DNA from 2 places in the Silvimonas sp. genome. Region 1 is predicted to be linked to the other one. Evidence: riboswitches for the same ligand, from Rfam matches in the RefSeq annotation. Region 1 holds a riboswitch; the other holds the start of a gene.
The links. A riboswitch is a leader RNA that binds a small molecule or an ion and turns the genes downstream of it on or off. The one in region 1 is predicted to bind glycine.
Positions count from the first base shown of each region.

Region 2: linked by a shared signal. The riboswitch ahead of P4L78_RS03280 (L-serine ammonia-lyase) and the one ahead of gcvT (glycine cleavage system aminomethyltransferase GcvT) in region 1 are both predicted to bind glycine.

Region 1 is NZ_JARLJK010000066.1:344,429-354,801, forward strand. It holds gene P4L78_RS09510 (REP-associated tyrosine transposase) at 135-758, shown strand; glycine riboswitch at 806-903, shown strand; glycine riboswitch at 1,018-1,133, shown strand; gene gcvT (glycine cleavage system aminomethyltransferase GcvT) at 1,187-2,332, shown strand; gene gcvH (glycine cleavage system protein GcvH) at 2,455-2,841, shown strand; gene gcvP (aminomethyl-transferring glycine dehydrogenase) at 2,938-5,799, shown strand; gene P4L78_RS09530 (XAC2610-related protein) at 5,941-7,083, shown strand; gene P4L78_RS09535 (DUF1203 domain-containing protein) at 7,231-7,698, shown strand; gene P4L78_RS09540 (sulfate/molybdate ABC transporter ATP-binding protein) at 7,739-8,836, opposite strand; gene cysW (sulfate ABC transporter permease subunit CysW) at 9,021-9,881, opposite strand; gene cysT (sulfate ABC transporter permease subunit CysT) at 9,884-10,373, opposite strand, start outside.
Region 2 is NZ_JARLJK010000054.1:383,593-393,965, reverse strand. It holds gene recB (exodeoxyribonuclease V subunit beta) at 1-813, shown strand, start outside; gene recD (exodeoxyribonuclease V subunit alpha) at 810-2,840, shown strand; gene P4L78_RS03280 (L-serine ammonia-lyase) at 3,705-5,105, opposite strand; glycine riboswitch at 5,339-5,424, opposite strand; gene P4L78_RS03275 (ChbG/HpnK family deacetylase) at 5,628-6,536, shown strand; gene P4L78_RS03270 (hypothetical protein) at 6,733-7,080, opposite strand; gene P4L78_RS03265 (M20 aminoacylase family protein) at 7,337-8,497, opposite strand; gene P4L78_RS03260 (DUF3592 domain-containing protein) at 8,597-9,064, opposite strand; gene P4L78_RS03255 (hypothetical protein) at 9,113-10,279, opposite strand; gene P4L78_RS03250 (UbiA family prenyltransferase) at 10,362-10,373, opposite strand, start outside.

The DNA of each region.
Region 1 (10,373 bases):
TCGCAAGCTGGCTACATCACCGTAGGGCGGGTGCAACCCGCCCCGATTGCCACGCTAGCTCCATGAACTACATCAAATCCAGATTAGAAATCCACGCATAGGCTCGACACTTCACATAGGCCGACCGTTCAGATATGTCCAACTACCTGCGAACTCAAATCCCCGGAGGCACCTACTTCTTTACTGTAGTCACAGAACAGCGGCGGCCCATTTTGACCAACGCGGATGTTCGCAAGGCATTGCACGTTGCCATTGTTGAAACACGCAGAACACGGCCATTTCGTATCGATGGCTGGGTACTTTTGCCAGATCACCTGCACTGCATCTGGACGTTACCTGATGGGGATGCCGACTTTTCCACTCGCTGGAAGAAGATAAAACGTGATGTTAGCGTAGCGTGTGCAGAAAGCTATCTGCAACCCGATTTACTCAATCCACGCCGAAGGACAAAGGGCCACAGCACACTTTGGCAGCATCGCTTCTGGGAACACGCGATCGCCAATGAACAAGAATTCAAGAGCTATCTGGATTACCTGCACTGGAACCCGATGAAGCATGGATTGATCACCCGCATCTTAGACTGGCCGTGGTCTTCGTTTCACAGAGTATATGCAGCAAGGCGTCTATTCTGCGGATTGGTGTATTGCAAAAAACCATTGCCATTCATCAACCGGCGGGTTACACCCGCCCTACTTCATATTCGCAGCGCCTTAGTAGGGCGGGTGCAACCCGCCACCTCCATGACATATTCCCCTTGACCCGCATGAACGGCAGTTGCCAAGCGGGCGTGGGCTGCGCATAATCCGCCCGTCATGCAGGAGAGTGTTTTGTCCGCAATGGATGAAGCCGCCGAAGGCGCAAGCGCACCCGCAATCGCTCAGGCAAAAGGACTGTATGACATCGGCCGCAAAGGCCGCTGAAGAAAAGGGTTAGGGCAAGACGCCAGGCCGCAGACAGTACTTTGCTGTACGGCAAGGCCGGGCAACGCAGCCATCACCTTTTTATTCAGTGGCGGGCTGGAAAAACTCTGGAGAGCGGCGCGGTTGTTGCGCGCACACCGAAGGGGCTAAGGGCGACAGTGCGTGCATACGCCATCGCCTGAAAATCTCAGGTGCCGGGACAGAGGGGTGTGGTAAGCCGCAGATACGGTGTACGTATTTGCAATCCACACGCCCAGGAAATCCCGATGACCGCTCCACGCACCCCGCTGCAACCCGACTCAAGCACATCCAGCGCCACTGTGGGGGTACCCCCGAGGGGTACACCGCTGTACCAATCCCACCTCGACGCTGGCGCGAAGATTGTCGACTTCGCGGGCTGGTCCATGCCGATTCATTACGGCTCCCAACTCAAAGAACACGAAATCGTGCGCGCCGATGCAGGCATGTTCGATGTTTCGCACATGGTGGTGCTCGATATCACCGGTGGCGATGCCAAGTCCTGGTTGCAAGGCATTCTGGCTAACGATGTGGCCAAGCTCGGTTACATGGGCAAGGCGTTGTATTCGGGCTTGCTGACGCCTGAAGGCACGGTGATCGACGATCTGATCGTCTATCTGGCCGAAGACGGTTATCGCATGGTAGTCAATGCCGGTACGCGAGAAAAGGACTTGGCATGGTTGCGTAAAACCAGCGAAGGTCGCGAGGTCATCCTGACCGTGCGTGATGATCTGGCAATGCTGGCGGTGCAAGGCCCCAACGCCATCGACAAAGTCTGTAGCGTCAAGCCGCAATGGGCAGATGCGATCCGCGCGCTCAAGGTATTCCAGGGTGTAGCGATGGGCGAATGGTTTGTGGCCCGTACCGGCTATACCGGTGAAGACGGCCTGGAAATCATGATTCCGGCGGCTGAGGCCCCTGCGTTTTTCTCGCAACTGATCGCTGCCGGTGTCGCGCCGTGTGGTCTGGGTGCACGCGACACGCTGCGGCTGGAAGCAGGCATGAATCTGTACGGCCACGACATGGATGAAACCATCAGCCCGCTGCAAGCCGGTATGGGCTGGACTATCGCCTGGGAACCCGCCAGCCGCGACTTTATCGGCCGCGCCGCGCTGGAGGCTGAAAAAGCCGCTGGGGTTGCCATGAAACAAGTCGGCCTGGTGCTGGAAGGCCGCGGCGTGCTGCGTGAAGGCATGCGAGTGGTGGTTGCAGGCGCTGGCGAAGGCGTCATCACCAGCGGCACCTTCTCGCCCACGCTCAAACACTCAATTGCCATTGCCCGCGTACCTGCCGCAACCGGCAGCACCGCAGAGGTGGATCTGCGTGGCACACTGACGCCTGTGCGCGTGGTCAAGCTGCCATTTGTGCGCCTGGGCAAGAAGGTCTTTGACTAAATCAATCTGCGTGGCGAGCCGTGGGCAACGGCTCGCCCGCTTGTAATCCGGATTTACTGGTTCTGAATTTTTCTGAAGCAGTAACAAGCATTTAAACCCATTTGAATCGAGAGAGAACCATCATGCTGGATATCCCTGCAGAACTGAAATACGCCGCCAGCCACGAGTGGATGCGCCTGGAAGCCGATGGGACCGTCACTGTGGGCATTACCCACCACGCGCAAGAATTGCTGGGCGATCTGGTGTTTGTGGAGTTGCCAAAAGTAGGCACGACGCTGGCTAAAGAAGAACAAGCCGGTGTGGTTGAATCCGTAAAAGCCGCGTCTGACGTGTACGCACCAATTGCCGGTGAAGTGGTCGCCATCAATACCGAACTGGAAGCCGGCCCGGAAATCGCCAATACCGAGCCGTACACCGGCGGCTGGTTCTTCCGTCTCAAGCCGGCCGATGCCGCCGATCTGGACGGCATGTTGTCCGCCGAAGACTACGCCCGCGAACTGGGCGCGTAATACCTGTAGGGCGGGTGTAACCCACCGCCACCCGCCCTACATGTTTCACCGATTTGCCCTTGCCCACTTGCCGCAGCTTGCCTGGATTTGCCCTAAATGACGACGCTCTCAGAATTGTTTAATCACGACGATTTCATCAACCGCCATATTGGTATTGATGAGGCCGACGCTACCGCCATGCTCGCCACGCTGGGTCTGAAATCCAGCGCAGAACTGGTCGACCAGACCGTGCCAGCCGGTATCCGCTTCAACCAGAAGCTGGCCTTGCAGGATGCAATTTCCGAAACTGAGGCGCTGATCCGCCTGAAAGAAATTGCTGGCAAGAACCGCGTCAACAAATCGTATATCGGGCTGGGTTATCACCCCACACGCCTGCCTAACGTCATTTTGCGCAACGTACTGGAAAACCCCGGCTGGTACACCGCCTATACACCGTATCAGGCCGAAATCGCGCAGGGCCGACTGGAAGCATTGCTGAACTACCAGCAAATGGTCATCGACCTGACTGGCCTGGAATTGGCCAATGCTTCGTTGCTGGATGAAGCCACCGCTGCTGCTGAAGCCATGGCCATGGCACGCCGTGTGTCCAAGACCAAAGCCAACCAGTTTTTTGTGGATGAGCGTGTGCTGCCACAAACCCTGGACGTATTGAAAACCCGTGCCGATCACTTCGGCTTTGAACTGGTGGTGGGTCATGCCGAAGCGGCCGGTACCAACGAATACTTTGGCGCGCTATTCCAGTACCCGGGCGAAAACGGTGAACTGGTTGATCTGACTGGTTACATTGCCGCCGCCAAGGCCAAGGGGGCCGTGGCGATTGTTGCAGCCGACATGATGGCGATGGTACTGCTCAAATCCCCGGGCGAAATGGGCGCGGATGTCGCCATCGGCAACACGCAACGCTTTGGCGTACCGATGGGCTTTGGTGGCCCGCACGCTGCGTATTTTGCGTTCAAAGATGAAATGAAACGCTCGGCACCAGGCCGCATCATTGGCGTGTCGGTCGATGCCGCTGGCAAACCGGCACTGCGCATGGCGCTGCAAACCCGCGAGCAACATATCCGCCGCGAGAAAGCCAATTCCAATATCTGTACCTCGCAAGTGCTGCTGGCCAATATCGCCGGCATGTATGCGGTGTACCACGGCCCAGCGGGTATCAAGCGCATCGCCGCGCGCATCCATCACCTGGCCGCGCTGTTTGCCACTGGCGTACAGAAAAGTGGCGGCAAGTTGGTGTTCAACAAATTCTATGACACCGTGCAGGTCGATCTGGGCAGCAAGGCCGATTCCGTTTACCACGCGGCGTTGGGCGCGGGTATCAATCTGCGGCGCGCTGGCAACGGCGTGCTGGGTGTGGCGTTCCACGAAAAAGCCACCGAGCGCGATCTGGAAACGCTGCTTGGCCTGTTCACCGGCAAAGTGTTTGATCTGGCTGATCTGGATAAGGCCGTCAGTGCCGACTTCATTCCGGCTGGGCTGAAACGTGAATCGGCCATCCTCACGCATCCGGTCTTCAACACCCACCATAGCGAGCACGAAATGCTGCGCTATTTGAAGAAGCTGGAAAACAAAGACCTGGCGCTGAATCACTCGATGATTTCGCTCGGCTCTTGCACCATGAAGCTGAACGCCACTAGTGAAATGATCCCGGTCACCTGGCCGGAATTTGCCGAGCTGCATCCGTTTGCGCCGGTCGATCAAACCACGGGTTATCTGGAAATGATCGACGGCTTGGCCGAACAACTCAAAGCCATCACCGGTTTTGATGCGATCTCCATGCAGCCGAATTCCGGCGCGCAGGGCGAATACGCCGGTCTGCTGGCGATTCGCCGCTATCACGACAGCCGTGGCGACCAGAAGCGTGATGTGTGCCTCATCCCACGTTCCGCCCACGGCACCAATCCCGCCACCGCCCAGATGATGAGCATGCGCGTGGTGGTGGTGGCGTGTGATGACAACGGCAATATCGATATCCCCGATCTGAAAGCCAAGACCGAAGAGCACGCAGCTGATCTGGCCGCGCTGATGCTCACTTATCCGTCCACCCATGGCGTGTTTGAAGAAGCCGTGAAAGAGATTTGCGATCTGGTGCACAGTCACGGCGGTCAGGTTTACATGGATGGCGCCAACCTGAACGCGCAGGTCGGGCTGTGTCGCCCGGCTGATATCGGTGCCGACGTATCGCACATGAATCTGCACAAAACGTTCTGCATTCCGCACGGCGGCGGCGGTCCGGGCATGGGCCCGATTGGCCTGAAAGCGCATCTGGCGCCGTTCATGGCCAGCCATGTGGTCACGCCGGTACCGGGCGCGCAGAGCGGCATGACGGCGGTATCCGCCGCGCCCTTTGGTAGCGCCAGTATTCTGCCGATCAGCTGGATGTACGTGACGATGATGGGCGCGGAAGGTCTGCGCCTTGCCACCGAAGCCGCGCTGCTGAACGCCAACTACATCGCCACCCGCCTGGCCGAGCATTACCCGGTGCTGTACACCGGCAGCAAAGGCCGCGTCGCGCACGAGTGCATTATTGATCTGCGCCCGCTCAAGGCAGCATCCGGCGTGACTGAAGTCGATATCGCCAAGCGCCTGATGGATTACGGCTTCCACGCCCCGACCATGAGCTTCCCGGTTGCAGGCACATTGATGATTGAGCCAACCGAATCCGAATCCAAAGCCGAACTCGATCGCTTCATCGACGCCATGATCAGCATCCGTGCTGAAGCCGCCAAAGTGCAAAGCGGCGAATGGCCCGCCGAGGACAATCCGCTGCACAACGCGCCGCACACCCAGGCGGACGTAGTTGGCGAATGGTCTCACCCATACAGTCGTGAGGTTGCGGTGTTCCCGCTGCCGTACGTGGCGACCAACAAGTTCTGGCCAACCGTGAAGCGCATCGACGATGTGTTTGGCGACCGCAACCTGGTTTGCAGCTGCCCGAGCATGGATAGCTACGCTTGATAGTTGTCGTTGCTTGCCGTAATACAAAGGCCACCCGCTGCGGTGGCCTTCTTTTATCCATTTTGCATTACCAAGTCACTCATTGCGACAAAGCAATTGGGATGGAAATGCAGGGGTAAGCAACGACAATGATGGATATGCTTGCATTTTTCATTTTGTATTGTGCATATGACCCAGATATTTTTGCGCTCTTTGCTTGGCGCAATCTATGCCCTGGCTGCGATCAGCATTCAAGCCGGTACGCCTGAAATCTCCCATTCACAGTTATTTGAAGGGGTATGGGAGACGCTTCCCTCAATGCCCAATGGTGTAATGGCGTTCCAGTCCACAAATACTCCCCCTTCTACCAGTTATCCACGCAGCGGCTTTTCGATCAAACATGGCACAACCGGCGAGGTATTCAGCAGTTATATCTACACGACTGCTGCCGACGGCACCCAAACCAAACAACCTGTCTTTACTGATTGTCCGGCAAAATTTGATGAAAGCGGGCTACTAGTGAAATGCTCGGCCCCGGCAGCGAATGTATCTCGCCATTACCAACTACGCCTGGATGAAACGGGAGTATTGGCCGTGCTGGGCTCGGAGACTGACGCCACCTACAGCGGTAGCTATGTCCGCTATCAGCCCACCTGGCTTCGTGTAAATTTGCCACACCAGCACTTGAAATTAACGATTCAACTTTGTGAACTCAAATTGGCGGGCTGTGAGACAGATACAGATACAACCTCAATCCACGCCACTCATATCGAATATCAGCCACCAGGTCATCCGGTGCAGCATTGGGAAACCACTTTGGGGAGTGTGCCAATTCCCGACAAACTCGATTACGGTCGAACCAATCTAGTCCACTCAGCCAAGCCGGCAGATTACGGTTTGAGTTTTGTTGATTTGAATTTTGACGGCACACCAGACTTGCTGATCAACTCCTGCAGTAACTGCGCGGGCTATGGTGGCCCCACCTTCGACGCCTGGATAATGGATAAAAGCGCCCATCGCTATTGGCCGCAGGCGCGGATGAGTGAGTTAATGTCAGAGCAAGGTACATTCAGTTTTGATGCGCGCCGAGGGCAATTCGCGGTATTTGGCAAAAGCGGATGTTGTTACCATCAGGTAGATACATATCGTGTCGCCAAGACGAAGCAAGCGACATTGACACTGATCCAGATAGTGATACAAGAGGTGGACATCAAGCGCTCAGACATGTGGGTCAATACACAGAAAGATTTGGTGGGCGGGCGCTGGAAAATCCACAAATGGCGGGAAAAAATTTCGGGGGGGTAGTATCCAGCCAAGACGCATCTCATCTGGGCGCGCTGCAAACACGAGCCGTGGCTGGTAGTTTATTACCTGATTGGATCGCAAGAACCGGATATTTCTCCCCGGCCAGTCGCGCTTGAATACGGTCATCAATTCGTTGAGGACTGCATCATGTCATTTCGCATTACAGGCGTCGACCCAACCCCGTTTACCCATCTTTATGGATTGTCTGACGCCGAACTCCCCATTCACGGCGCCGTGCGACGCATCGCCAACGCGCCATCGGGCTTTCCCGAACGCACGCAATTGCGCGATGCGTATGTGGGTGAGTCACTGCTGCTGGTCAATCACACGCATCAACCCGCCAACACACCCTACCGTTCCAGCCACGCGATATTCATTAGCGAAGGGGCTGAAACTGCCGCATCGGTGGTCGATACAGTCCCGCAGTCACTCGCCAAGCGGTTGATCTCATTAAGGGCGTTTGACGGCAACGATATGATTGCCACGGCAGATGTGGTCGAAGGTCGTGACCTGGCGGCTTTGATAGCGCGGTTCTTTGAGGACCCTCAGGTACGCTATCTACATGCCCACTACGCGAAATATGGCTGTTTTGCGGGGCTGGTGGAGCGGGCGTAGAGTGGATTGCTGCGCGAATCCACCCCACGTCAGTTGCGGATCAAATACCGCCGCCCGCGCTCCACTCGCCATTACGTTCCGGTGTGCGGCTGTTTTCTGGCACGTACACTCGTGCTTCACGTGGCAGCAGGTAGACCGATTCGCCCACTTGCCAGTTGCCCGCCAGATGGCGCTCGCGGGTCAGTTCGACTTCTACCGACTCCTGGTTGGCCACATCCACTTCCAGCCGCACCGTCGCGCCCAGCAGGCGAATATGATGGACCACGCCTTGCATGGCGCCTTCGCCACCGGTGCGGGAGAGATCGATCTCGTGCGGGCGCACATAGACCACGGCTTTGTCGCCTTGCGCATCCGGTGCGGCAAAGCGGGCCTCACCGACTTGCGTCCAGCCGTCATGCACGCGGGAGTGGAACAGGTTCACATCACCGAGGAACTGGTACACGAACGGCGAGGCGGGTGTGTCATAGACTTGTGATGGCGAACCGAGTTGTTCGATCTTGCCTTTATTCATCACCACCACGCGGTCGGCCACTTCCAGCGCTTCTTCCTGGTCGTGGGTCACAAACACGCTGGTGATATGCATTTCGTCATGCAGGCGGCGCAACCAGCGGCGCAATTCTTTGCGCACTTTGGTATCGAGCGCGCCAAACGGCTCATCCAGCAGTAACACTTTGGGCTCTACCGCCAGCGCGCGCGCCAGGGCAATCCGTTGGCGTTGACCGCCCGATAACTGCGCCGGATAACGATCCGCCAGCCAGTCAAGCTGCACCAGTTGCAGCAAGTCATGCACTTTGCGTTTGATTTCAGCGTCGGATGGGCGCGTGTCTTTTTTGCGCACGCGCAGGCCAAAAGCGACGTTTTCAAACACGGTCATGTGACGGAACAGCGCGTAATGCTGGAACACAAAACCGACATTGCGTTCACGCACGTGTTTTTCGGTGGTGTCTTCGCCATGAAACAGAATCTGCCCTTCGTCCGGCACCTCCAGGCCGGCGATGATGCGCAGCAGCGTGGTTTTACCGCAGCCAGACGGCCCCAGCAGTGCCAGCAGTTCACCGGTTTTCACTTCCAGATTGATGTTGTCCAGCGCCGTGAAGTTGCCAAAGCGTTTGGCGATATTGCGAATTTCGATACTCATAGGTGTTCCTGTGAGGTTTAGCGGAAAGGCAAGAGGTTCAAGGTCATCTCAATGCCTTTCCACACCGTAGGGTTTGCACGCCTCGCGTGCGAACGCGTTCAATGCAGGTGCGCATAAATGCGCACCCTACGTCACTCGTACATCAAGTGAGCGTAATGCGGCATGTGGCGTTTTTCCGGTGTCATCATAGTGCGTTGGCCCGATCCCGCGCGGCCTGTTGTTCAGTCCGCCATTCCACCCAGCTCTTCACGCCCAGTGTCACCAGCGCCAGCAAAGCCAGAATGGAGGCGCAGGCAAACGCGCCGACAAAGTTGTATTCGTTGTACAAAATCTCGACGTGCAACGGAATGGTGTTGGTCATGCCACGAATGTGGCCCGACACCACCGACACCGCGCCAAACTCGCCCATCGCCCGCGCATTGGCCAGAATCACGCCGTACAGCAAGCCCCATTTGATATTGGGCAGCGTGACGCGCCAGAAGGTTTGCCAGCCCGAAGCGCCCAGGCTTAACGCCGCCTGTTCTTCTTCCGAGCCTTGCGCTTCCATCAGCGGAATCAGCTCACGCGCTACAAACGGGAAGGTGACAAACACGGTGGCCAGCACAATGCCCGGTACGGCGAACACGATCTTGATGTTGTGATCAGACAGCCACGGCCCCAGCCAGCCTTGGGCTCCGAACAACAGCATGTAGATCAAACCCGCCACCACTGGCGACACCGAGAACGGCAGGTCGATCAGCGTGATCAGTACGCTCTTGCCTTTGAAATCGAACTTGGCGATCGCCCACGCTGCAGCCACACCAAACGACAGATTCAGCGGCACAGCAATGGCGGCGGCAATCAAGGTGAGCTTGATGGCGGACCAGGCGTCGGGCTCTTTGAGTGCCTCGAAATACAGGTCGAAGCCTTTACGCAGCGCTTCGGTAAACACCGACACCAGCGGCAGCACCAGGAACACGGCAATGAACAGCAGCGCCAGCGTAATCAGCAGATATCGAACCGGACGCGATTCAGTGGTCACAATTGAACGAGGAGTCTGGGCCATGATTATTTCCTCCTCCCCAGACGTTTGGCCGACCACCACTGCAGGCCGTTAATCACCAGCAGCAACACGAACGACACCGCCAGCATCACCACGGCAATCGACGTTGCACCGACGTAATCATATTGTTCAAGCTTGGAGATGATCATCAGCGGGGTGATTTCCGACAGAAACGGCATGTTGCCAGCAATAAAAATCACCGACCCGTACTCGCCAATCGCCCGCGCAAACGCCAGCGCAAAACCGGTCAGCAAGGCGGGCAACAAGGTCGGCAGGATAACTTTCCAGAAAATCTGCAAGCGACTGGCACCCAGGCTGGCGGCGGCTTCTTCCAGTTCTTTTTCCAGGTCTTCCAGCACCGGCTGCACCGTGCGCACCACAAACGGCAGCGTCACAAACGTCAGCGCAATCACCACGCCAATGCGGGTAAACGCAATCTTGATATCCCACGGTGCAAACAACTGACCAACCCAGCCGTTGGGCGCGTAGATGGTC
Region 2 (10,373 bases), on a different contig from region 1:
TGGCAGCACGCCACCATCCCGGCAGCAGAAACCGCGCAAGCCGAAACACTGAGCGAAGCGCCGGACGAAGCCCCCGCCACGCAGGTCGACGACGCGCCGTGGCATCGCTTTCCACGTGGCGCGCTGCCCGGCACGCTGCTGCATGACCAACTGGAATGGCTGGCCAGTGAAGGCTTTGATCTCGTCTTGAGTGACAACTTTGCCCAACGGCTGGGCCGCCGCTGCGAACGGCTGGGTTGGGCCAATCGCAAAGAGGACGTGATCGCCTGGCTCAAAGAAACCACGCTCACGCCGCTGCTTCCAATTAACGTACCGCTGCTGGAACTGGACCAGATCATGCCGGAAATGGAGTTCTGGTTCCCTAGCGAGCAACTGGCCAGCAGCACGGTCGACGCCTTGTGCCGCGAGCATCTGCTAGACCACGCACCACGGCCCAAGCTGGCCGAGCGCGAGCTGCATGGCATGGTCAAAGGTTATGCCGATTTGGTGTTCGAACAGGACGGGCGTTACTGGGTGCTCGACTACAAATCCAACGCGCTGGGCGCGGGCGATGCCGACTACCACGCCACTGCGTTGCAACAGGCCATGGCGACGCATCGTTACGACGTGCAGGCGGCGATCTACATGCTGGCACTGCATCGCTTACTGCGTCAGCGGCTTGGGGTGAACTACAACCCGGCGCAACATCTGGGTGGGGCCATTTATCTGTTTCTGCGCGGCATTAAAGGGCCGGAACGCGGTTGTTATGTGGTCCCGCCCAATATCGCCCTGCTGGATGCGCTGGATGCCGCTTTGGGCGAGGTGCACGCATGAGCCGCCACACTGATACCTTGAGTGGTGATCTGTTTGCCGATACGCCAGCCACGCAGCACGCCGCCACGCTCAGCCAGGCCGATTTGCTCCAGCGACTGGATGCCTGGGCGGAACAAGGCTGGCTACGACGGCTGGATGCCGCCTTCGCCCGCTTCTTGAGCGAGCTGGAACCCGCCACCAGCAACATCACCTTGCTGGCTGCCGCGCTCGCCGCGCATATGGAAGGTCGCGGCCATACTTGTCTGTTGCTGGATGAGCTACTCGCCGACCCTGCCACTTTGCTCGGCTGGCCTGCCACGGCGCTGGCGGAGATCGATGGGGTGCTGCACAGCCTGCCGGCCAGCCTGGCGCAATGGCAGGCTAGCTTAAACGGCAGCAATCTGGTTGCCCAAGCGCTGGGCGCGGATAACGCACCATTGCTGCTGGTCGGCTGCCGCTTGTATCTGCGCCGCTATTTCGATTACGAACGTCGTGTTGCCAGCAGCATTCGCAGCCGCACCCAAAGCCTGGCCGCAGTGGACAGCACGCGCTTGCGCAGTTGGCTGGATCGCTTGTTTGTTACTCCCGCAGCCGGTCAGCACGAACCCGATTGGCAAAAGGTGGCTTGTGCCGTGGCCACGCGCGGGCAATTGGCAATCATCACTGGCGGGCCTGGCACCGGCAAGACCTACACCGTGGCGCGCCTGCTGGCCCTGTTGTTTGCCACCGCCGACGATGCCGACAAGCTGCGCATCGCGCTGGCCGCGCCCACGGGCAAGGCGGCGGCGCGGCTCAAGCAATCTATCGACAAAGCACTGGACGGTTTGCAGCAAAATCTGGGCGACGAGCTACCGCTTAAAACGCTGGCCGACCGCATGGGTGCGGCCCGAACGCTGCATGGCTTGCTCGGCGCTCGCCCGGATACCCGCAAGCTCAAACATCACGCGGGTAATCCACTCGACATTGATGTGTTGATCGTCGACGAAGCCTCAATGATCCATCTGGAAATGATGGCGGCGTTACTGGACGCCCTGCCCGCTCACGCACGCGTCATTTTGTTGGGCGATAAAGATCAACTGGCCTCGGTTGAGGCTGGCGCGGTAATGGGCGATTTGTGCCGCGATGCTGAAGCAGGCCATTACACGACAGACACCGCCACATTCGTAACCGCTGCCACCGGCGAAACCTTGCCCGCGAAATATATCGAGCCCGGCAACGCGCTGGCCCAGCAAACGGTGATGCTGCGCGTCAGCCGCCGCTTTGGCGGGCCGATTGGTCAATTGGCGCTAGCCGTGAATTCTGGCGATATCACCCAGGCATTGACGACACTGCAGACGCCCGTCGGGCCGGACTTGCAATGGCTCAATCGCGCCCATCCTCAGGATATTGTCGCGCTGGCACTGTGCGGCCGCGAAGGTGCACCCGGTGGCTATCGCAGTTATCTGGAGCTCGTTGCATCACCGCAATTGAGCGACGCCGCTAGTCACGATGTCTGGGTCAAACAAGTGCTCACCGCGTTTGATCGCTTCCGCATCCTGTGCGCTTTACGCGACGGCGATTGGGGCGTTGCCGGGTTGAATCGCGCCATTGAACAGGCGCTGGCAGAAGAAAAGCTACTGCGCAAAACCGGTGAATGGTACGCCGGCCGTCCGGTGATGGTGACCCGCAATGACTACAGCACCAACGTCTTCAACGGCGACATCGGCATCGCCCTGCCGCCACCCGCCGGCCAAAGTGCGCTGCGCGTGTATTTTATGGATGGCGACACCGTGCGCTCAGTCCTCGCCAGCCGCTTGGCAGATGTCGAGACCGCATTTGCCATGACCGTACACAAATCGCAGGGCTCCGAATTTGAACACACCGTGCTGGTACTACCCGTCGACGGTGGCCAGATCCTGACCCGCGAGCTGGTCTACACCGGCATCACCCGCGCCCGCGAGCGCTTTACGTTGGTAACACCGGGGCAGCAGGCGTTTGAAACCGCTGTTGCCCGCAAGACAAAACGGGCGAGTGGGTTGGCACAGGCGTTGGTGGGTGGGGAGATGTGATGCCCAGAGCGTCAGTGCCTTCGGCCCGGTGGTGAAAGGTGAATTGAAAAGCACATCGTTTGTTTGCGAATTGCTTCTGTTTATGTTCTTTCGCAGTTGTAAATCGCCATTGCACTGAATTCCTGCCAAGGGAGCGATGGCGAACGTAGCCGCTGGATTCCCGCCAAGGGGGCCGCCCAGGCCGGGAATGACGAGGTAGTATTGATGCCGAAGGTATCTGCTGTTGCTCTTAGCTCCCCTCTTTTGGAAGAGGGGCGGGGGGAGATGGCTGCAATATGGAGTTCACCACCGCTGCCAAATCCACCCAAAACCCAATCTCCCCTAACCCCTCTTTGGAAAAGAGGGGCATCGCATCGCCGTTACTTCCAGGCTCATCATCCATGCTCACCACGCCGACCGAGAGCCGGAGACCCAGGCTCCGGGCCGACCGAGGGCACGCAGGGTGCGCGTAGACCATCTTGGCAAACAGACGGTTCTTCCCCCTGCAACCGCATTCGAAGCATTTTGCATCGTTGTGGGGGTGCCCCCGATGGGCACGGCTTTTGACTTTGGGCCCCGCCGACGCTCGCGCCCGGGTCGCCTTTTGCTATCCCGCTCTGCGGGACTTTGGGTTACCTTTCTTTGGCGACGCAAGTTGCACGATAAGTGTCTTTTGCATATGAAACGTGCCCCCGATCACCACCGGGTATCAAACGCTTTTCACTCGCGCCGTAGGCACAAACAAAACAAGCTTTTGAAGCTGAAACCCAATCCGCAACGGCGGGTTGCACCCGCCTTACAAAAACGCGTCTCATCGCAACTGCTGCCACGGTGGATAATCGCCCCGCGCCAAATCCCCTTCCAAATCGCCAGCCAAAAACAACCTCAACACTCCACCACATTCACCGGCACCTCAACAATATTGATCGCCAACCCACCTCTCGCCGTTTCCTTGTACTTGGTATTCATATCCCGCCCGGTATCGCGCATGGTGCGGATCACCCGATCCAGCGAAATAAAGTGACTGCCATCCCCGCGCAATGCCATCCGTGCCGCGTTAATGGCTTTGATTGACGCCATGGCGTTGCGCTCAATGCATGGCACCTGCACCAGTCCGCCCACCGGGTCGCAAGTCAGTCCCAAGTTGTGTTCCATACCAATCTCGGCGGCGTTTTCAACCTGCTGCGGCGTACCTCCCAGCACTTCAGCCAAAGCGCCAGCGGCCATAGAACAGGCAGAACCCACCTCACCCTGACAACCCACTTCGGCCCCGGAAATGGACGCATTCAGCTTGAACAAAATGCCAATCGCTCCCGCCGTCAGCATAAAACGCACGATGCCATCTTCATTCGCGCCGGGCACAAAGCGTATGTAGTAATGCATGACTGCGGGGATGATGCCGGCGGCGCCGTTGGTGGGGGCCGTTACCACCCGGCCACCGGCGGCGTTTTCTTCATTCACCGCCAGCGCGTACAGGTTGACCCAATCCATAACCGTAAGTGGGTCGCGCAGACCAGCCTCAGGCGTAGCCAGCAGCTTGCGTTGCAGTTCGGCGGCGCGGCGTTTGACTTTCATCCCTCCGGGCAGGATGCCTTCGCGCTCGCAGCCACGGCGCACACAGGCTTGCATCACTTGCCAGATATTCAGCAAGTCGTGGCGCACGGTGGCCTCGTCGCGCCAGGTGAGTTCGTTTTCCAGCATGATCTGGCTGATCGACTTTTGCTCCGATTCGCACAGTGCCAGCAACTCGGCGGCAGTGGCAAAACGGTGGCGCATGTGGGTTACGTCAGGTGGCGCAAAACCGGCATCAATGGCCGCTTCATCAACCACAAAACCACCACCCACCGAAAAATACGCGCGCCGCGACAACACCTGCCCAGCGACGTCGGAAGCTTCGAAGATCATGCCGTTTGGATGAAATGGCAGTGTTTTGCGCTTGTGCAGCGTCAGATGCTCGGGTTCGCGAAAAGCCACCGCGTGCGTGCCCAACACCAGCAGTTGCTGGCTGCTGCGAATCGCCGCTACCTGCGCGGCGACCTGATCGACATCCACTGTATCCGGCTCGGCGCCGCTCAAGCCCAGTAGCACGGCAATATCCGAACCGTGACCTTTGCCGGTTGCGCCGAGTGAGCCGAACAGTTCGGCGCGCACGCTAGTCACCTGGTCGAGCACACCATCTTTGGCCAGCCGCAGCGCAAATTGCCGGGCTGCGCGCATGGGGCCAACCGTGTGTGAACTGGATGGGCCGATGCCCACTTTGAAGAGGTCGAACACGCTGATTGCCATAAGCACCTTCTCTGACTGGCCGGGCTAATCGTCAGGCCAGCGTACTGTGCTGAATCGGGCGGCGGGAGCGGTGGGATTGTGGCGCGCAAAGCGCAATGGCACCAAAGCAAGAGCCCATCCGTATCCAGCCGGATGTTGCCCCCTCTGTCCTTGGTGCCTGAGAGATTGCGGCACCCACTATGGGCGCCTTGCTTCCTTCGGCGGGGTCATGCGACCCACTCTCCAGAGAGCCCTATGGCAGCACAGTTCTTTTGCCTGAGAGTTTTCAGGGCGATACCCCTTCGGCGCCACCAGCGGTGGTCTCTCCTGCGCAGCTGTCAGAGCTGAGGGCAATGTAGAGAGATGGCAATGGCATGTCAATCAGGGTTCTACGCCATGATCGGCCGCTGCGACATTCGCGCCAAATGCCTTGGCAGGAACAGAGTTTGCCGACATTGCGCGCTTGCACTGGCGTAACGTCAGCGATCAATGCGCCAGGCCTATACTGGCTCGGCCCATCCAAACCAGAAACAGGAAAGCACCATGCCTACCTTGCAAGAACGCCTCGGTTTTCAAGCCAGTGACCGTCTATTGGTTACGCACGCGGACGATATCGGCATGTGCCAGGCTACCGTCAGCGCATGGCGCTCGCTGGTAGAGATCGGCACCCTGACTTCCGCCTCGACCATGGTGCCTTGTAGCTGGTTTCCATATGCGGCCCGCACGGCCAAAGAGCTGGGTGCGGCCGCCGATCTGGGTGTGCATCTGACGCTCAATTGCGAGTGGACTGACTATCGCTGGAGTGCGCTCACCACCAGCGATCCAGCCAGTGGCTTGCTGGATGCTCACGGTTATCTGCATTCGCTGGCGCGCCCGACCCACCAGTCGGCCAACGTAGATGCCGCACGCAAAGAACTGACCGCGCAAATCGAGCGTGCCGCCGCTTTCGGGATCGATATCACGCATGTGGATAGCCACATGCTGACGTTGTATCACCCCAAACTGATGCCGATCTACCTGGAACTAGCCGCCCAAAATGGCGTGCCACCGCTGATTGCGGATATCGATGCCGGGCAGGTTGCCCAGATGTGCGTGATTCCGCTGGAAGAAGCGGCAGAGGTGGTCGCTCAATACCGGGCGGCGGCGGCGACAGGCAAAGTTGTGTTGGTCGCCAGCGTGATGGGCTTGCCGTTCAACAAGCAGCTTGAGCATTCAGAACGACTGGCATTTGCCTGCGACTGGCTCGATAGCCGTGGCCCAGGCGTGCACGTGCTGGTTTGCCATCCCGCCGACGATACGCCAGAGCTGCGCACCATTGCCGCCCGGGACTTCCGCACCCGTGTGGCGGATCGCGAGCTACTGGGCAGTGCGGCATTGCGTAGCGCCATTGACGAACGCGGTTTCAAGCTGATTGGCATGCGTGCCCTGCGTGAGGCACTGTCGGCTGATTGAACTCAGTCGGCATGCCCAAGCGCAAAAAAAAGACCGCAGCGAGGGTCAGCAACCCGCTTGCGGCCTGAGGCGTCACACTACAACACCAGTTCCCAGGGAAGTACGCAACGTGCGGCCAACAGTACGCACGGTCCAACAAAAAATCGGGTAAGTCGTTTGTCCTGACATTGACTCAAACAAAAGCCGAGTCACAAAGTTACTGCACGCCACAACCCGAAGGTGGCACGCCTTGCGGTGCGGAGCCGTCACGCGGGGGCGGGCGATGGCCCTCTTTACCACCCGGCGGCGGACCATCCGGAGGGCCGTCGCCATTGTCACTATCCATCGCGGGTGGCGGCCGTCGATGTTGCTTGTGCCCATTACCGCTGCCTTGCTCACCGGCCTGCCCCGGTCGCGCGCTGCACTGGCCAGACGGTGCCGAAGCGCTCAAGTCTGTGTCCAGCAAAGAAGGTGGCGGTACACCGTCAGCCGCCCACGCCATCAGGGCCAAGCCAGAAAAAACCACCGCCAAAGCCAGCGCGGGTATGCGTTGTTTGTTCCCCATAAACCACTACTCCTGCGCAGTGTCTGTCACCCAAATGGTGAAGAGGCGCTGACAATAGCATGGTGGTTTAGCGGTAAATGAATGGCTGTGTATTGGTGTTTGTAGCAGCGGGCGACCTTTGTAGCCGCCGGTTTCAGGGCATGCTGCGGATACCTTGAGCTACAAATTTCCTGCCGATCCCCACAGTTGCGTCGTCCAAAAAACAAAACCCCGGCGGGCCGGGGTTTTGTCATCAGAAACAGATAAACACAGCGTTTTACTTCAGGTAAGCCTCGGCCAGCGCCGCCCACATGGTCGCGCCAGGTGTCAGGCACCCATCGTTAAAGTCATACCCCGGATTGTGGATCATGCACGACCCGGCGCCATCGCCGTTCCCGATAAAGAAATAACAGCCATTGGGGTTGGCTTCGAGCATATAGGCAAAGTCTTCGCTGCCCATCAATGGCCGGGCACCGTAATGCGCGGCCTCGTCGCCAAACATGCTGGCGGCCACACCGTGGGCAAAGCGCGTCTGGGTTTCGTCGTTGATCAACACGGGTGTGCCGTGCTGCGTCTCTATGCTGGCCGTTGCACCAAAACTTTGCGCCTGCAAGCGCACCACATCGCCAATCCGTTCCAGCAAGGTTTTGCGGACCTGGCGATCCAGCGCCCGCACGCTCAGTTTCATGATCGCCTGGCCGGGAATCACATTGGCCACATCGCCCGCCTGGATCGACCCCACGGTAATGACCGCCGCCTGCTGGGTATCGATATTGCGCGACACAATGGTTTGCAGCGCAAGCGTAATACTGGCCGCCACCACCACCGGATCAACCGTGGTGTGCGGCAAAGCGCCATGGCCGCCGCGCCCGGTGATGGTAACCAGCAAACTGTCGGCCGAGGCCATGAAGGCGCCGCTGCGAAAGTAAAACTGGCCCACCGGCAAACCGGGCATGTTGTGCATGCCAAATAGCGCATCGCACGGAAACCGGACAAACAGGCCAGCCTGGACCATGGTCTCTGCCCCGCCCAGTGCTTCTTCTGCGGGCTGGAAGATCAGATTGAGCGTGCCGTTGAATGCGCGGGTTTGCGCCAGATAACGGGCGGCGCCGAGCAACATGGTGGTGTGGCCATCATGACCACAGGCATGCATGCGGTTTGGCACCTGACTGGACCACGGTTTAGCCGTCGCTTCATGAATCGGCAAGGCATCCATATCGGCGCGCAAGCCCAGTGTCTTGCTGCCGGTACCGGCCTTGAGCACGCCCACTACGCCGGTTTTAGCCAGGCCGCGATGCACCTCGTAGCCCCAGCTGGCCAGCTTGCTGGCAACCAGATCACTGGTTTGCACTTCTTCAAAGCCCAGTTCCGGATGGCGATGAATGGTGCGGCGGATTTCGATCAATTCGGGTTCAAAAGAACGGATGGATTGCAGCATGGCAGCCCCGATAAATTGGTTGCGTAGCCTTGCATCGTACCGCAGGCAGCGACGGGTGCAACCGGATTCGCCAGGCAACACGGCGCGCCCGGCAGGCACTCAGCGCGAACGCCCGCCCCGCAGTGACCAGCTCAGGAGCCCGAGCACAATTGCCCCTACAACACACAACAATGCGGCCAGCCACTGATCGACAAAGCGGTCCAGCTGCGCATGCGACGGGTTATCGGCCCAATACCGTACGGTAACGGCCTGCCCGGCTTGCAATTGCGGTGAATCTGACGCCACCAGCGACACAAAATGAACCACCGCTCCGCTGGGCGTTGTAAAGGAGACTTCGGGTGTATACACGGAGGATTTGCGGGTACCGGCGTTGGCCGTGCTCTGGCTGCGGTTTTGCTCCAGCAATTGCACCACCTTGCCTTGGGTAGTCACCGAGCCTTGCAAAAACTGGTATTGCCGACCGGCCAGCACAATCGCCGCTACCAGCAGCACCAGTGCGCCCAGCTTCAGCAGCCCGGCCAAGCGCCGCTGGCCGGATTGAGTCGGATTAGAAGTGTAGTCCTGCATGGCGGCAAACTCGGGCAAAAAAGATGCCGTGCAGTCTACCGCAGACTGTCATCCGCCATTCAATGGCGTTGGCGGGCGGGATCGATAAAATCCGCTCAACCAATGTGACAGTGCACAGGCCAGCATTGCCACCAGTCCCAGGTAAAGCATGCTCAGATTGCGCAACTCGCCCGGGTAGCAGAACAGCAAAAACAGCGGCACGTTGATAACCAGCGCCAGCTGGATTTGTCGGCGCATAGCCGTAGGCAAACGCTTGAAGCCGCTACGCACCAGCAACACCACCAACAGGATATTGATGATATTGAAGCCACGCGGCGCCAGCATGCCGTACTGGAATTCAAACTGTCCGTAATGGCGGAAACGCCGGAAATACTCGATATGGTCGCTCAGATGAAACTCCACCATGCCGCCAGGATTGCCGATATAACGTGACTTCACCCACCAGTACGCAACGCCGCTGGCCAGCACTGCCACACTCAACCAGCCTGCCGAGCGGCGCCAGCCAAAGCGCGCCACCAGCACCGGATAAAGCGTGACCAGAAAAAAGAAGAATGACTCTTTGTTATACGTAGCTACCGGTGCCAGCAAGATCAGCCAGTACGGCATCTGGGTTAATGCGATCCAGCTGGCCAGAGCAAAGAAAAACAACTCGGTAAAATCGTAGAAGTTGCCGCCCACGGTGAGGAATATCGGGAAAGCGAGCACAAAGATCAGGGCCGCCAGAGCCGAAGCCACCTTATCTGACGTCAGATGCGTGCCAATGCGCCACAGCAACAAGGCCGCGCCAAAAAAAGCCAGCAAAGACAATACGTAGATGCAGTAAAACGTCAGCAGCATCTCCGGGGCTTCTGCTGTTGCCGCAATGGGCGAGGCATAGTGCAAACCGAGATTACCGTTTTGCAGTGCCTGCAACAGGTAACCATGAATGGACCCGGGCATATGGCTATCCAGCCAGCTTGCCAGCTCCGGCAGTAAACGACGGTAAACCCACGGACGGCGGGCTGTACCTTCGATCATTTGCTGCAGCATGCAATCGCCACTTTCGGTGGTACCGCAGAATCCCCATTTGGCGAAGAAACTGCTGTACGCGGCGGCGGAGCACACGAAAAACAGCAGCAACACTGGCAACCCGGCCAGCGCAGTGCTGACCGTACGCCACATCGAGCGCAATGGATTTGCCGGCACCGAGCCGAGCACGGCAGTGTTCTTTAGCACGACATTGCCCCCTTTGTTGTTGCTTTTATTGATGGTTGAAGGTTGTCTGGTTCTGCCAGCCGGTTCCACAGGCCAGTGCCGGTTAGTGGAATGC